Regions from separate parts of the Bradyrhizobium sp. BEA-2-5 genome, predicted to be linked through region 1. Evidence: riboswitches for the same ligand, from Rfam matches in the RefSeq annotation. Region 1 holds a riboswitch; each other region holds the start of a gene.
What was found. Region 1 has a riboswitch for cobalamin ahead of metE (5-methyltetrahydropteroyltriglutamate--homocysteine S-methyltransferase). Riboswitches for the same ligand answer to the same signal wherever they lie in the genome.
Positions count from the first base shown of each region.

Region 2: it holds a riboswitch for cobalamin, as region 1 does, so the genes downstream of both, RX327_RS15200 (DUF1636 domain-containing protein) here and metE (5-methyltetrahydropteroyltriglutamate--homocysteine S-methyltransferase) in region 1, are expected to answer to the same signal.
Region 3: it holds a riboswitch for cobalamin, as region 1 does, so the genes downstream of both, RX327_RS03410 (TonB-dependent receptor) here and metE (5-methyltetrahydropteroyltriglutamate--homocysteine S-methyltransferase) in region 1, are expected to answer to the same signal.

Region 1 is NZ_CP136629.1:7,022,483-7,027,887, forward strand. It holds gene RX327_RS32725 (hypothetical protein) at 1-123, shown strand, start outside; gene RX327_RS32730 (glycosyl hydrolase) at 1,354-2,151, shown strand; cobalamin riboswitch at 2,695-2,915, shown strand; partial or broken gene metE (5-methyltetrahydropteroyltriglutamate--homocysteine S-methyltransferase) at 3,023-5,375, shown strand; gene RX327_RS32740 (hypothetical protein) at 5,393-5,405, shown strand, end outside.
Region 2 is NZ_CP136629.1:3,297,433-3,302,837, reverse strand. It holds gene cobN (cobaltochelatase subunit CobN) at 1-2,282, opposite strand, end outside; gene cobW (cobalamin biosynthesis protein CobW) at 2,282-3,316, opposite strand; gene RX327_RS15200 (DUF1636 domain-containing protein) at 3,313-3,687, opposite strand; cobalamin riboswitch at 3,780-4,000, opposite strand; gene cobO (cob(I)yrinic acid a,c-diamide adenosyltransferase) at 4,037-4,690, shown strand; gene RX327_RS15190 (cobyric acid synthase) at 4,703-5,405, shown strand, end outside.
Region 3 is NZ_CP136629.1:758,734-764,138, reverse strand. It holds gene RX327_RS03425 (ABC transporter substrate-binding protein) at 1-48, opposite strand, end outside; gene RX327_RS03420 (ABC transporter ATP-binding protein) at 153-926, opposite strand; gene RX327_RS03415 (FecCD family ABC transporter permease) at 923-1,966, opposite strand; cobalamin riboswitch at 2,079-2,280, shown strand; gene RX327_RS03410 (TonB-dependent receptor) at 2,443-4,650, shown strand; gene RX327_RS03405 (hypothetical protein) at 4,764-4,937, shown strand; gene RX327_RS03400 (ABC transporter substrate-binding protein) at 5,133-5,405, shown strand, end outside.

The sequences.
Region 1 (5,405 bases):
CAAGCCGTTTTTGTTGATCTGGCCTTGAACGGCACCGTCCGCGATCTAAGTGACATCATCTCAGCGATCGGCTTTTCCGAGCTGCTCGTTGGCGCGCTCGCACACCGCCATGCATCAGATTAAACTCTCTCCAAGCAACATCGTTGTTGAGATTTCACCTGCACGGCTGGTCTCGCGGACAAAGAGGAACCTGTCTTGCAGTTCGCGCGCACCACGACGCCTGAGGCTGCTAGGCAGCTATTTGTGCCGTTACAGATTGCGCAGACACCGTCCGGCTCGACGCAAGAAGCCCAACCACTTTTTATGTCAATTGAAACCGGTTTGGCTGCCCGCCAAGAAAGTGGGAATATGAACACGTCACCATAGATATTGAGGGGCCGTTCGATTACTGAAGGACGTGCGGCAGCAACGACCGCCAACGTGCGCGAAGTCGAAGATTCGTCGGCACAAACTCTAGCGCGCATCGCGCGCAGCGCCTTTCAGGCACTCTGGCTCAGGGATGAGATGAAATGGACATATGCGCCGAGACTGGACGCACAGTCCTGGCCGCGACCTCTGATTGGCCCCTGCACGCCATTCCAGCTTCGCGCGTATTGGCGGATGCTGGACCGGCAAGCGGCACGAAATGCGACGAGAATAGGATTAAGCCCAAGATCGCTAACTTGTCCGAAATCGATCCGAAGCGCGTAGCAGTCTTCTCTACCGGCGGGATGCGACAAGACAGCGATATCGTGTTCGCCGATCTCCCCAAACTTCTCGCGCACCAAGACCGAGCGCCGCGATGGCTTCGGTTCACGCGGATCTGCCCCGGCCCTCCGCCTGGAACGTGAGGCAATCCGCGAGACTGGTACGGAGTTTCGACATCAAAAACGTAAAGAACGCGAATGCGTCTATTCTTCAATGTAAGGCGGCCAAACGATCGCCGGCATATGCAAAATCCAACCGAAAATGTTCATTTTTACAAATCCTGCCTCAAAGTCCCCGCGGGGCTTTCCAGCTGACTGGAATCCAACGCGTGACTTGGTAGGCGCATCGATAGTCTTCCCCGGCTCGTCGCCCGGAGAAACGAACGCAATGTCAAGCCCGCCCGCGTCAACTGGATGCTCACAACCGAGAAGGCGCGCGTAAAAATGGCGTGCGCCGTCCAAGCCCTTCAGCCAAATCAAGTCAATTTCAACGATTCAACTGCTCAGTGCCGCGGTTCTAGTCAGCTTCTCGAAAGCTAACCTGCCTACATTCGACCTTGGTCTGTAGACGCAAATGCCGGCGATGACTGAGCTTGGTCGCGAACCCAGGTAGGCGATGAGCCGATCGGCAAGAGGCTTTGTCGCTTATAAGAGCAAGGAAAGCCCCATGGAATCCAATCGGATAAACGGTGCCGGCTCGCGCGGGCCGGAATTTTGGGACGTCAGCACACAGGAGAATCATGACTTATTTAGCCAGACTGTGAATGAAATCAGGTCATCGTCCGCCGCACCTGTAGCGGCAAAGCCTCCGATTTGGAGTTCGAGCGCTCCGTACGGGAACTTCTCGCGCAACGGGTATTCCTGGAACAACGATGTATGGGGCGCTGGCGCTGGGCATCAAACGATTTCGGTGCGTGACTCGAACCAGTGGAGCGTATGGTCGAACCAGCCGAATACGAAAGGCATCAAGAGCTATCCGCACGAGTCCTTCAATATCGGGAAACCGCTCAGTTCAATCAACACTCTGAGCTCGAACTTCAATCAGGAGGTTCCTGCTGGTGGCGCTTGGGACGCCGCCTACGATATCTGGGGCAACTCAAACCAGCAGGAGATCATGCTCTGGACAAACTACACCGGAAACTCGGACGGTAGCGGCAACGTAAAGCCGATTTCATATCACTATGCCCCTTCCGGGGCAGCGATCCCGGTTTACCGCAATATCAATGCAGGCGGGGCGACTTGGAACGTGTTTGAGGGCTTCAATGGTCACAAGGTCATCTCACTCCTGTGCACTTCGAAGACCAACAGCGGGACAGTAGACATCAAGAGTATCCTGCAGTGGATCAAGTCGACGGGCTATTTTGGCGACATAAACGTCGGTAGCGTCCAATACGGAGTCGAGATCACCTCCTCTCCTGGGGGAATGAACTTCAATTTCAACAACTGGACCGTGACCTCGAAGTGAAGATCCGCGTGCCGGAGATGATCTGAAGGGCACCAGCCGCAAACGGTTCGAACGCCTTGTTATGGAACATAAGCCTGCCTGGATACTCCGCCTCTGGGTCGACAGCGTATCCGAGCGCTTCGAGCCGAATTTTAGTTCCGCTCGGAATGAGCTGGTCCGGCTTTCATACTGAGGCGTGGGAAGGCCGCCAGCACCGGCGGGCGCTCCATCACTGCTTCCGACATCGGCAGGATAGGGCCCTCTCGCCCGCAAGACGCCCTTCTGCACGGCCGCCGAGTTTGAGGCCATCGGTTGCGCGACGGTCATTGGCCAGTGTCCGCGTTGGGGGTGCCAGCAGGGTGCAACAGACTTTATGCCGCTATTTCACGTGATGGCGACGCGCACGAGATTGTCGAAAGCATGCAGAAGCGCGCAGAACTCTATGCGATCGTTGGGTTTGCACCACTACAAGTCACTCTATTCTTCGGTTGTACCGAGCATCATTCCCGTCGGGATGCCGCAACAACCATAGTTTCTGAGGGTTGACGCACTCCCTCCGTTGCAGGTAATCGAAACCGTTGAGGTTCTCCAGATCACGATTGACCTGGAGCTAAGAGGGAAGCCGGTGCGCAGGTTCTTCGGAACGAAGCAATGCCGGCGCTGCCCCCGCAACTGTAAGCGGCGAGCCATCGTCCATTTCAGCCACTGAAGCGCAAGCTTCGGGAAGGCCGGACGATAGCTAGGACCCGCGAGCCAGGAGACCTGCCTCGGCAACATTAACGTCCACGGGCGGGGTGTCCCGGTGGTGCGGTTGCGACCCGTTTGCGCTCAACGCGCCTTGCGGAGTCCAGACGTGTCACCACGGCCTTTGCCCCCATTTGGGGTTAAGCCAATGTCCTCTACATCTATCTCCTCACTTGCGGTCGCAACTCTTGGTACGGCGCGCATCGGTCCACGCCGCGAGCTCAAGCTTGCGCTCGAAAGCTTCTGGTCCGGCACATCGGACGAGAAGGCATTGATCGAAGCCGGGATCGGATTGCGCACCGCCAACTGGGCGCGGCAGAAAAAGCTCGGTGTCTCGGTGATCCCGTCGAACGATTTCTCGTTCTACGACCAGGTGCTCGACACCTCGGTGATGGTTGGAGCGATTGCCCCGATCTATGGCTGGACCAGCGGCTCGATACCGCTTGCGACCTATTTTGCAATGGCGCGTGGCACCCAGGGTGATGTCCAAGGCGACCCGCACGATGCGTCCCGCGGCAACGCCCATCATGGCCAAAGCGTGCCGGCGCAAGAAATGACCAAGTGGTTCGACACCAACTATCACTATATGGTTCCGGAACTTGCGAAGGATCAGCAATTCCGTCTCGTCTCGCGCAAGCCGATCGAGGAATATGAGGAAGCCAAGGCGCTGGGCTACCAGACCCGACCTGTGCTGGTCGGTCCCGTCACCTTCCTCAAGCTCGCCAAGAGCAAGGATGCCGGCTTCGAGCCGCTGTCGCTGCTGGACCGACTGCTGCCGGTCTATGCCGAGGTGCTGCGGGAGCTTGCCAGAAGCGGCGCGGAATGGGTTCAAATTGACGAGCCCTGTCTGGTGCTGGATCTCGACGAGGCAGCTCATGACGCGCTGCGGCGTGCCTACGCCGAAATCGCCAGGGCTGTGCCGCAGATCAAGATCATGCTGACGAGCTATTTCGGCGGCCTCGGCCAGAACCGCGACACGGCGTTCGCGCTTCCCGTGGCCGGTTTGCATTTCGACCTGGTGCGCGCGCCCGAGCAGCTCGACGACCTCGCTCGCCTGCCCACCGACCGCGTCGTCTCGCTCGGTGTGCTGGACGGCCGCAACATCTGGCGTGCCGATCTGAGCAGAATTCTCGACCGGCTTGAGCCAGTCGTCGCAAAGCTCGGCAACAACCGCGTGCAGATCGCGCCCTCGTGCTCGCTGCTGCATGTACCGATCGATCTCGCGCTGGAAGTCAAGCTCGACGCCGAGGTGAAGAGTTGGCTGGCCTTCTCCGTGCAGAAGATCGAAGAGCTGGCCGCGCTCGGCAGGTCGCTCGCAAGCGGGCGCAGGTCGATCGCAAAGGACTTGAAGGCATCCGACGCCGCCGCGTTAGCGCGCAAGACCTCGCCGCGCATTCACGACGCGAAGGTGGCAAGCCGTATTGCCGGGATCGACGAGGCAGTGCGCCGGCGCGCCAGTCGGTTCGAGAAACGAGCCGAAGTGCAGCATGCGCGCTTCAACCTGCCAGCTTTCCCCACGACGACAATCGGCTCCTTCCCGCAGACCCAGGAAATCAGGAAGGCGCGCGCCTCGCACGCCAAGGGAGACCTGAGTGATACCGCCTACAAGACTTTCCTGCAAAACCAGACGGCACGCACCGTGCGCTGGCAGGAAAGCATCGGCCTCGACGTCCTCGTCCATGGCGAGTTCGAGCGCAACAACATGGTGCAGTACTTCGGTGAGCAGCTCTTAGGATTCGTCTTCACCGAGAACGCCTGGGTGCAGTCCTACGGCTCGCGCTATGTCAGGCCGCCGATCCTGTTCGGCGACGTGTCCCGTCCGAAACCGATGACGGTCGAATGGTGGCAGTATGCGCAGTCGCTCACCACAAAGCCGGTGAAGGCGATGCTGACCGGCCCGGTCACCATCCTGAACTGGTCCTTCGTCCGCGACGACATTCCGCGCAGTCAATCCTGCCGCCAGATCGCGCTCGCGATCCGCGACGAGGTTACAGACCTCGAGGGCGCCGGCGCTGGCATGATCCAGATCGACGAGGCCGCCTTGCGCGAAGGCCTGCCGCTACGGCGCTCGGAGTGGGCGACCTATCTCGACTGGGCGGTCGAATGTTTCCGCATCTGCTCGTCGGGTGTCCGGGACGAGACCCAGATCCACACCCATATGTGCTACTCGGAATTCAACGAACATCATCGACGCGATCGGCACGATGGATGCTGACGTGATCTCGATCGAGACATCGCGATCGAAGATGGAGTTGCTGGACGCATTCCACAACTACCGCTATCCGAACGAGATCGGACCCGGCGTCTACGACATCCACTCGCCGCGTGTGCCTGAGGTGACCGAGATGGCCGCGCTGCTCAAGCTGGCGCGGCAGCGCCTGTCCGACGACCAGCTCTGGGTCAATCCGGATTGCGGCCTGAAAACTCGTAAATGGGACGAGGTCCGACCGGCGCTCGCCAATATGGTTGCGGCCGCGCGCGAGCTGCGGGCAGCAGGCTGATCTCAGGGAGGCCGCCGATGCAATTCTGGA
Region 2 (5,405 bases), 3.7 Mb from region 1:
CAGAGATCGACGATGAGGCCCTTCGGCCAGTCGCCATGATCCTGCAAGTGACGGCGGAGCAGCTCTTCCGCAAGCTTGATGCCTTGCGCATGCGCCGACGGCGTCGGCACCGCGCGCGGATCGACGGCGAAGAGATTGCGCCCGGTCGGCAGCACGTCCTGACGTCCGCGATAGGGCGAGCCCGATGGGCCCGGCGCAACGCGCCGGCCTGCCAGCGCGGCAAGCAGCGCGTCCCGCTCCGCTTCGCCGCACGCGCCGCGGCCGAACACGTGCAGGCCGTCGCCGAACTGGCTCTCCTTGAGATCGCAGACGAAGCGATCGATCTGCGGAATGGCCTCGGCCGCCGAGACCGACGCGGCGAGACCGAGATCGTCTTCCAGCCCTGCGATGCGTGCTTCGTCACGGATCGCCGCGATCAGGCGCTGGCGGCGGGCGGGATCGAGACCATCGGCGGTCGAATATTCATCGAGCAGCCGCTCGAGCCGGCGCAGGCCTTCCGGCACCGCGGATGTTTCCAGCGGCGGCGGCAAATGGCCGATCGTGACAGCGCCGATACGCCGCTTGGCCTGCGCGGCCTCGCCGGGATCGTTGACGATGAAGGGATAGATGACGGGAAGATCGCCGGTCAGCGCTTCCGGCCAGCAGCTCGATGACAGCGCCACGGACTTCCCGGGCAGCCACTCCAGCGTGCCGTGCGCGCCCATGTGCAGGACGGCGTCACAGCCCTGCTGCCTGAGCCAGAGATAGAAGGCGACGTAGGCATGGCGCGGCGTGCGGGCGAGATCGTGATAGTCGGCGTCGCGCTGCCCCACCTCACCGCGCTCCGGCTGAACGGCAATGACCGATTTGCCGCAGCAGATCGCCGCGAAATGAAATGCGCCGTCACGGCAATCGGGATCGTCCTCCGGCGCGCCCCATGCGCGGCCGACATCATCCTGCAGTTGCCGCGGAAGTCCGGAAAGCGCTGCACGGTAGTCGGCGACGTTCCACGTCAAAGTCCTGCGCAAAAGAATGTCGCCCAGCGACGCCACCGGCTCAACATCAAATCCCGCAGCTCCGAGATCGGACAACAACGCTTCGACCGAAGCCAGCGCGTCGAGACCAACGGCATGCGCGATCTGGTGCGGCCGGCCGGGATAGTTCGACAGCACGATTGCGAGCCGCTTCTCCTGTGCGTGCTTGCTGGCAAGCCGATGCCAGGCGGCCACGCGTGCGGCAATTGCAGCGACGCGCTCGGTATCGGGTCGATGCGCAAGATGCGCGAATTGCAGCTCAGGATCGCGCTCACCAGGCGACTTGAAGCTCACCACGCCCGCGAACAGGCGGCCGTCGACTTCGGGCAGCACCACATGCATGGCGAGGTCGCCAGGCGACAGGCCGCGAAGCGACAAGGCCCAATTCTCGCGCCGCGCGGTCGACAAAGCGACCTGGAACACCGGGCATGATGCGGCGTCGAACGGCGTCGTACCGTCGTCACCGGCCGCGGAGAACGCGGTCGCATTGACGATGGCCGCTGGAGCGCATTGCGCGAACTGAGCGCGCAGCCAGTCGGCCACGCCCGCCGCCTTCAGCGAGGTGACGAAGACACCGTGGGCATCAAAGCCCTTCTCGCGCAATGCATCGATCAATGCATCGACCGGCGCCGTATCGCCTGCCGCGAGGTAGGAACGATAAAACGTCACCAGCACGCGCGGCCGGCCATCCGGTGCCGGCAACGCCGCGACGACACCGCGCCGGGGATCGTAGACGCCGATCTCGGGAAGATCGATCTCGCCGACCACAGGCCCGGCATAGAGTCCGGACGCCAGCGCCAGTTGCGCGATCACGGCCTGCGCGGCAACGGGGCCGCCCTTGTCGCACAGCACCTTCAGACGGCGCAACGTCGAGACCGGCAAGGTCGAGAATTCATCCAGCCGCTGATCGTCGCGGCCATCCGCCGGCAGCACGACGAGGGCGATGCCGCGCTCCTTCGCCAGCCGATGCACCGAGGCCAGCCCGTAGGGCCAGTAGGACTCGCCGCCGATCAGCCGCACCAGGATGCCGCGCGCCTGCGACAGCGTGCGCTCGACATAGGTGTCGACCGACAGCGGATGCCGGAGCTCGGCGAGATTGGCGAGCCGCAGCGACGGCAGGCTGCTCCCGCCGCGCCGCCAGCCGGCCGCGAACGCCGCAAGATCGGAATCCGAATACGAGAGCACCACGAGATCGGCCGGGTCCTGGCCGATGTCTCTTGGCGTCGCGGTCTCCTCGAGACCACGGCTCTCGCGGAAAACGACGTGCATCAGATACCAAGTCCTGACCTGATCGCGGCCTCGTCGATATCGCCATGCTCGCCGATCACGACGAGCTTCGACTGCCTGATACCCGCGCCCCAGGGCCTGTCGAACTGGTGGCGCACGCGCTCGCCGACGGCCTGCAGCAAGAGGCGCATTGGCTTGCCCGCGACCGCGATGTAGCCCTTGGCACGCAGCACGTTCTGCTCGCGCGCCAGACGCTGGACCGAGGCGACCAGCGCATCGATATCCGCGACCTCCGGAAGATCGATCACGACGGAGGCGAAATCGTCGTGCTCGTGCTCCTCCTCGCCGTCATGATGCGACGGCCGCGCCGCGAGGTCGTTTTCCGCCGCCGCCCCGAGCCCGAGGATCACGCGTGCGTCGATCGTGCCGTCGACGACGGGCAACATCGGCACCTCGCGCGGCATCTCGGCCGCGATCACCTCTTTCGCCGCCTTGATCCCTTCCGCCCCGGCGAGATCCGCCTTGGTCAGCAGCACGATGTCCGCGCAGGCGATCTGGTCCTCGAACACTTCCGACAGCGGCGTCTCGTGGTCGAGATTTTCGTCCGCGGCGCGCTGCGCTTCGACGGCAATCGGGTCCGGCGCGAAGCGGCCCGCCGCGACGGCCTCGGCATCGGCCAGCGCGATCACGCCGTCCACGGTGATGCGCGAGCGGATCTGCGGCCAGTCGAACGCTTTGAGCAGCGGCTTCGGCAGCGCCAGGCCCGAGGTCTCGATCAGGATGTGATCGGGCCGCACCGGGCGCGCCAGCAATTTCTCCATCGTCGGAATGAAATCGTCGGCGACGGTGCAGCAGATGCAGCCGTTGGCGAGCTCGATGATATTCTCCTCCGGACAGTTCGCATCGGCGCACGACTTCAATATCTCGCCGTCGACGCCCTCGCTGCCGAACTCGTTGACGAGCACGGCGAGTTTCTTGCCGTTCGCATTGGCGAGCAGATGCTGGATCAGCGTGGTCTTGCCGGACCCGAGAAAACCGGTGACCACCGTCACCGGAACTTTTGCGAGCGAATTCATTCGGCGGCCTCCGGCACGACGGCAATGGGGGGAATGCGGGCAAGCGACTGCTTGCGGAAGATTTCCGGCCTGCTGCGCCAGGGCACGAGGCCGTCGGGCGCAGCCGCATAGGCGGAGGCACCGGCGATCACATCCGCGGCATTATCGGCGGACAGGCGGCCATAGACATAGGACCAGCGGCCGGGCGCGCTGAGCGCGACCGAGCAGCCCTGGCTGCAGGCCGACAGGCATTCGACGGGAACCACATTGACGCCGTCGGGCACGCCGGCGTCGAGGATCGCGCCATGCAGGCGTGCACCGGGCGCGAGCTCACCTTCCGCCGGCGTCTGGCCGGCGCGGCAGGTAATGCAGACATGAAGTGTAACGCTCATCGCCCTTCCTGGATTGACAGCGGGTAGCGATGAGGCACACGAACCGATTTTGGACAGGTTCGTTCCCCGTCGCGGAACACCCCGTCCGCCGGTCCAAAACTCGTCGCGCTGGCAGGTCTCCCGGCTTGCGGAGCAGGGCTTTGCCCTTCGATCCCCGCCTTCCCGATTCCCGCGGGAATCAGTGGCTTCGGGCATCTCTCCGGTCACGGTCGCGGGGGCGGCTGCATTTTGGACCCAAATCTTGCCGATTCGGACCCTATCGCATTCCCTCTTCGCCTGTCATAGGACAGGAACCAACGCCGCACCACCATTCGTCCAAGCCTCGCACTTGTCAAGCCGAAGGAACGTGATGATTTCAGATGGAAACGACGCTGAAGACGGCGCCGTCGGCACCGATCTTTCGCTGGACACGCGCCACGCGGAGAAGATGGCGAAGAAGAAAGCCGCCCGCGACAAGATCATGGCGACCAAGAGCGGCGAAAAGGGCCTGATCATCGTCCACACCGGCAGCGGCAAGGGCAAATCCTCCTCGGCGTTCGGCATGATCGTCCGCTGCGTCGCCCATGGCTTCCCCTGCGCGGTGGTGCAATTCATCAAGGGCGCCTGGGACACCGGCGAGCGCCGCCTGCTCACCGGCCATTTCGGCGATCTCTGCCAGTTCCACGCGATGGGCGAAGGCTTCACCTGGGAGACGCAGGACCGCACCCGCGACATCGCCGCCGCGCGCGCCGGCTGGGAGAAGGCCAAGGAGCTGATCCTCGATGAGAGCTTGCGCATGGTCGTGCTCGACGAGATCAACATCGCGCTGCGCTACGATTATCTCGCGATATCAGATGTCGTCGACTTTCTGACCACGTCAAAGCCGCCGATGACGCATGTCGTGCTCACCGGCCGCAACGCCAAGGACGAGCTGATCGAGATCGCCGATCTCGTCACCGAGATGACGCTGGTGAAGCACCCGTTCCGCTCCGGCATCAAGGCGCAAGCCGGCGTCGAGTTCTGAGACTCTTCGGCGATGACGCGCGCATTGATGATCCAGGGAGCCGGTTCGGACGTGGGCAAGTCGCTCATCGTTGCCGGCCTTGCGCGTGCCTTCACGCGGCGGGACTTGCGCGTGCTGCCCTTCAAGCCGCAGAACATGTCGAACAACGCCGCCGTCACCGTCGATGGCGGCGAGATCGGCCGCGCCCAGGCGCTGCAGGCGCTCGCCGCCGGGGTCGAGCCGCATACCGACATGAACCCGGTGCTGCTGAAGCCCGAGACCGATGTTGGCGCTCAGGTCATCGTTCACGGCAAGCGCATCGCCACGGCGCGGGCGCGTGACTACGCGGCGATGAAGCCATCATTGATGGGCGCGGTGCTGGAGAGCTTTGCGCGCCTGAAGCAGCGCGCCGATCTCGTGCTGGTGGAAGGCGCCGGCAGCCCGGCCGAGGTGAACCTGCGCAAGGCCGACATCGCCAATATGGGCTTTGCGCGCAAGGCGGACGTGCCGGTCGTGCTGGTCGGCGACATCGACCGCGGCGGCGTCATCGCGCAGCTCGTCGGCATCAAGACGGTGATCGACCCCGACGATGCGGCGATGATCCGTGGATTTGTCATCAACAAGTTCCGCGGCGATCCCACGCTGTTCGACGATGGCTACAGGCTGATCGAAGAGCGCACCGCCTGGCGCGGGTTTGGCGTGCTGCCCTGGTTCGTCCGCGCCGGCGAACTTCCGG
Region 3 (5,405 bases), 2.1 Mb from region 1:
GGCGAACGAGGGAGCGGCTGACGCGAGCCACACGATGAGCGAAAGCATCAGGGCAAGGCAAGATGACGCAAGATAGCGTCCGCGCGAAAACAGCGCCCCTTCCCCCGCAAGCGGGAGAGGTGAACTGAGCTCGTGGAGACGCCGCATCCTCATCACACGTCCGCCCACGGCACGATGACGGCTTCGCGCTGAAATTCGGCGCGATAGGCGCTGATGCGGAACACGCTGGCGAGGACCGCCTCCGACAACGCTTCAGCGGGCGCGCCCTGCGCGGCCAGCCGTCCCTCCGACAGCACCAGAACATGATCGGCGAAGCGCGCGGCGAGTCCCAGGTCATGCGTCACCACGATCACCAGCACACCGGTATCGGCGACGTTGCGCAGCTTCTGCATCACGTCGATCTGGTGGCGCGGATCGAGCGAGGCGGTCGGCTCGTCGGCGAGGATCACCGGCGCCTCCACCGCGAGCACCCGGGCCAGCGCGACGCGGCTGCGCTCGCCGCCGGAGAGTTCGGTGACGCGGCGATCGCTGAATTCAGTGACGTCGACCGCCTGCATCGCGCGCAGCACTGCCTCCATATCCGTCTGCGACAGCCGCGCCGGATCGGTCGCGCCGTGCGGATAGCGGCCGAGCGCGACGATATCGCGTGCCGGCAGCGGCCAGTGCACCATGTGCCCCTGCGGCAGATAGGCGAAACGTTTCGCGCGCTCGCGCAGCGGCAATGACGCCAGCGGATTATCGCCGATCCGGATCTCGCCGCCGGACGGAATCAGACCGGCCAGCGCGCGCAGCAGCGTGGTCTTGCCGGCGCCGTTCGGCCCGACCAGCGCGACCAGATGGCCCGACGGCAGCGACAGCGAGACATCGTGCAGCACCTTGCGGCTGCCGAGCGAAGCATTGAGCGCGGTAGCGGAGAGCAGCGTCATGCCACGCCTCCGCCGAGCGCGCGGCGTTCGCGCATGATCAGATAGAGGAAGAACGGCACGCCGATGATCGAGGTCAGCACGCCGACCTTGATGTCCGAGGTCGAGGGGATGATGCGCACCGCGATGTCGGCGGCGAGCAGCAACGCCGAGCCGGTGAGTGCGCTCGGCACCAAGAGCCGCGCCGGATCGTGACCGATCACGGGACGCATCAGATGCGGCGCAACGAGGCCGATGAAACCGATCGTGCCTGTCACCGCGACCGCGCCGCCAACCCCGAGCGCCACGCCCGTGATCACGAAGAGCCGCAACCGCCCGACATCGACGCCGAGGCTCTGCGCCGCCTCCTCGCCGAGCGTCAGCGCGCGGAAGGCGCTCGCCTGGCTGAGCAGGATGGCGGCGCCTGCGATGATGAAGGGCAGCGCCAGCGCGACGTGCTGGAAGCTCCGGTCTTCCAGCGAGCCGAGCAGCCAGAACGCGATCTCCAGCACCACGAAGGGATTGCTGGAGAGGTTCATCACCAGCGCCGTCGCCGCCCCCGCAAAGCTCGAGATCGCGAGCCCGGCGAGGATCAGGATCAACAGCCCGGCATTGCGGCCGGCGATCGCAAGCAGCGCGAACACCGAGCCGAACGCGGCGATGATCGCCACCACCGGCAGCGCGTAGGAGCGCACATCGGCGAGGCCCAGCGCGATTACCAGCACCGCGCCGAACGCCGCTGATTGCGGCGCGCCGAACAGCGACGGCGAGGCCAGCGGATTGCGCAGCAGCCCTTGCAGCGCCGCACCGGACAGCCCGAGAATACCGCCGATCGCGAATGCCAGGATGGTGCGCGGCAGGCGGATCTCGCGCACGATCACCTGCGCCACATCGCTGCCGCCGCCGAACAGCGCCTCGATCACCGCGAGCGGCGACAGCCGCACCGGCCCGATGCCGAGCGAGAGCACGCACAGCAGGGCCACGAGCGCGAGCAGCGCCGCGGTGGCGCCCCACCGGCGCCGCGCCGCGACCTCGGCCGCCAAGGCAAAATCCTGCACGCTCATTGGATCCATGCTCTTACAGCGATCGCCGTGGCAGACAAGCGACACTCGACAAAAACCGTGGCCGCCCGGCCATTGCCCGACTTCCGCCGGATTGACTTTGCTACCCGGCCGAACCCTAGATGAACATGACGGTTCTTTCGTGAGATGAAAAGGGAATGCGGTGCGGGGAAACTTGTCCCCAATGCCGCGGCTGCCCCCGCAACTGTAAGCGGTGAATCCTTCGTCAGAAGCCACTGGGAATCTCGGTCCTGGGAAGGCGACGAAGCGGTAACGACCCGCGAGCCAGGAGACCTGCCGTCAGCCGTGGTCACACGCGAAGATGTCGGTCGGGGAGTACAGGCATGAGCTTCACCTGATGCTGTGAGCACGATGGTGAGACTGGTTCGCGGTGACGTGCCACTGACGTTACCGAGACCTCGCTTATGTTCTCCTTCCCTTTCCATCGGCGACACCGCGCGCTTCTGCTCGCGTCGACGATGATCGCGCCGGCAATCCTTTTCTCCGCCGCGCGGGCGCAGCAGGCACCCGCTCCCGATCAGCTGCCGGCGATCGAAGTCACCAAGCCGCGCGACCAGAACGTCACGCGCGCCAGGCCGGCCGCTGACGAAGCGCCGGCGCCGCGACGCCCGGCGCCGGGCACCTCGCAAGGCAACGACACAGGCAGCGGATCGGGCACGACAGCGACCGGCGCGGCCACCGGAACGGATGGCACCGGCGGCGGCCGCCAGTTCGCCGGCATTGTCGGCTCCTCCTCGGCCGTGATCACCGCCGACGACATCGCCCATTCGCCGGTGCAGTCGTTGCCCGAGATCCTCGCGCAGGTGCCAGGCGTGCAGCTGCAAACGCCCTATGGCGGACCGAACGGCGCCAAGACCTCGGTCGACCTGCGCGGCTTCGGCGCCTTCGCGACCGACAACACGCTGTTCCTGCTCAACGGCCGCCGCCTCAACGACGTCGACAAGGCCGGCTTCGACCTCTCCACCATCCCGCTCAATGCCATCGAGCGCATCGAGATCACGCGCGGCAATTCCGGTGCGGTGCTGTATGGCGACAATGCGGTCGGCGGCGTCATCAACATCGTCACCAATAACGGCGTCGGCGGCCCGCCGACGACGATGCGCGCCGAGGCCGGATTTGGCTCGTTCAACACCCGCATGGCCGCGGTCTCCGCGGCGCTCAACTCCGGACCGTGGTCCACCTCGTTCTACGGCAACGGCATCAAGTCCGACGGCTACCGCGTCAACAATGCGCTCGACCAGCGCAACGCCGTCGGCAACATCAACTACACGACGCCTGATCTCACCGCCTTCCTGACCGTCACCGGCAGCGACCAGAAGCTCGGCCTGCCCGGCGGACGGCTGGTCGATCCGTCGATCGGCGTCAATGAGCTGCTCACCGACCGCCGCGGCGCCGCGACGCCCTTCGACTATGCCAACCAGCAGACCGCCAGCGTCACCGCCGGCTTCACCAGGTCGCTGATGAACGGCGTCGACCTCATCGTCGACGGCGGCTGGCGGCAGCGCGAGACGCAGAGCGGCTTCTTCGGCAGGGTGCCGACCATCAGCTTCGCCTCGACCTACAATGACGCCGCGCTGCAGACCTGGTCTCTGACACCGCGGCTCAGCGTCAAGAACGTGATGCTGGGCATGCCGTCGACGATCCTGACCGGCATCGACTATTACGATTCGACCTTCCGCGAGGCGCGCGGCGCCTATCAGGGCGTCGATCCCTTCCATATCTACAATATCGAGCAGCAGTCCGTGGCCGGCTATTGGCAACATACGCTGGGCCTGTTGCCGACGACCGACTTCTCCTACGGCGCGCGGGTCCAGAACACCAGCATCTCGGCGCGCGATCGCTACGATCCGAATGCGCCGTTCGCGTTCGATGCACAGGCAGCGCCGCTCGACAGCAACGAGACGCAATACGCGCTGCATGTCGGCGTCGAGCATCGCCTGACCGACACCTTCTCGGTGTTCGGCCGCGCGGCCCGCGCGTTCCGCACGCCAGATGTCGATGAGCGCGTTGCATCAGGGCCGTCATTCGACCCACTGACCTTCGCCCCGATCCCGCAAACGTTCCAGCTCAAGACCCAGACCTCGCAGGACATCGAGGGCGGCTTCCGCGTCAGGACCAATCGCTTCCAGGTCCAGACCAGCGTCTATCTGATGGATCTCGACAACGAGATCCATTTCAACCCGGTGCTGTTCTACAACACCAACCTCGACCCCACCCGCCGCTACGGCTCCGAGACCAGCGCCTCGCTCGGGGTCAGCGACAGCGTAACCCTGCGCGGCGGCATGGCGATCACCCGGGCCGTCTTCCGCGAAGGCGTCTGGGCGGGCAACGACGTGCCGCTGGTGTCGCGCTACACCGCGAGTGCGGGCCTCACCTGGAACATCTGGCAGAACTATCTGGTGCTGGACGCCACGGTTCGGGCCTGGAGTTCGCGCATCATGGACAACGACCAGGCCAACACCCAGAGCCGGATTCCCGGCAACGCCACCGCCGATATCAAGCTGAGCGGGCAAGTTGACCGCTACTTCTGGTCGCTCAGCGTCAACAATGTGCTGGACGCGCTCTACTACGACTACGCCGTCGCAAGCACCTTCACGGACGGTCGCTTCAGCGCCTATCCGCTGCCCGGTCGCACCTATCTGCTGAAGGCCGGCGCCACGTTTTAGAGCGTGATCCGGTGGGGCGGGTGTGCCCTGCCGCACCGTCTCCCGAACATTACAAACGCACGGAAACTGGGGTAGAGTTCCGGCAGCTGATTTGACCCGCGCAGGGGAAACGCATGGCCAAGGCCGGGAAGCAGACCAAGGGCGGCACGAAGATCAAGGACAAGACCGACGACAAGGCGAAGAAGCCTCCGCCACCCGCAGCGCTACAGGACGATGACTATTACGAGGACGGCGACATCGCCACGCCGAAGCTCGACCGCTACGGCAATGATGACGAGCCGTTGTGAGGCGCGGCGAATATCGATCGACAGATCCTGCGCGCAGTCGCGCGCGGCGGCCTGGTAGCTTGCGAGCTACCGAGCCCGGCTCGTCGTCGCCAAGCAGACAATAGGTCGCAGCGGGGTCATGGGCTGGCCCCCCTTCCGGATTGGTTGCTATGCTAGGCTCCGCATGGACGCTGGGTCCTTGCTGGGGGCGGTGCCATGAGATTTGCGAAGGCGGCGCTCACGGTCTTCTGCATGATCGTGTCGACGTGCGAACCGTCCAATGCGCAACAAGCCCCCAGGAAAGTAGGAATTCTTGTCAACGGCAGCCCGTCGCCGCTGTTCGACTCCATCAAGAAAAACCTTCTGAGCGACTTCGCCGACCGCGGCTATCTCGAAGGACGCGACATCGTCATCGAACCGCGATTTGCCGAATCGAAGCTCGAGCGCCTTCCGGGCCTCGCCTCGGAGCTGGTCAACGCGAATGTGGAT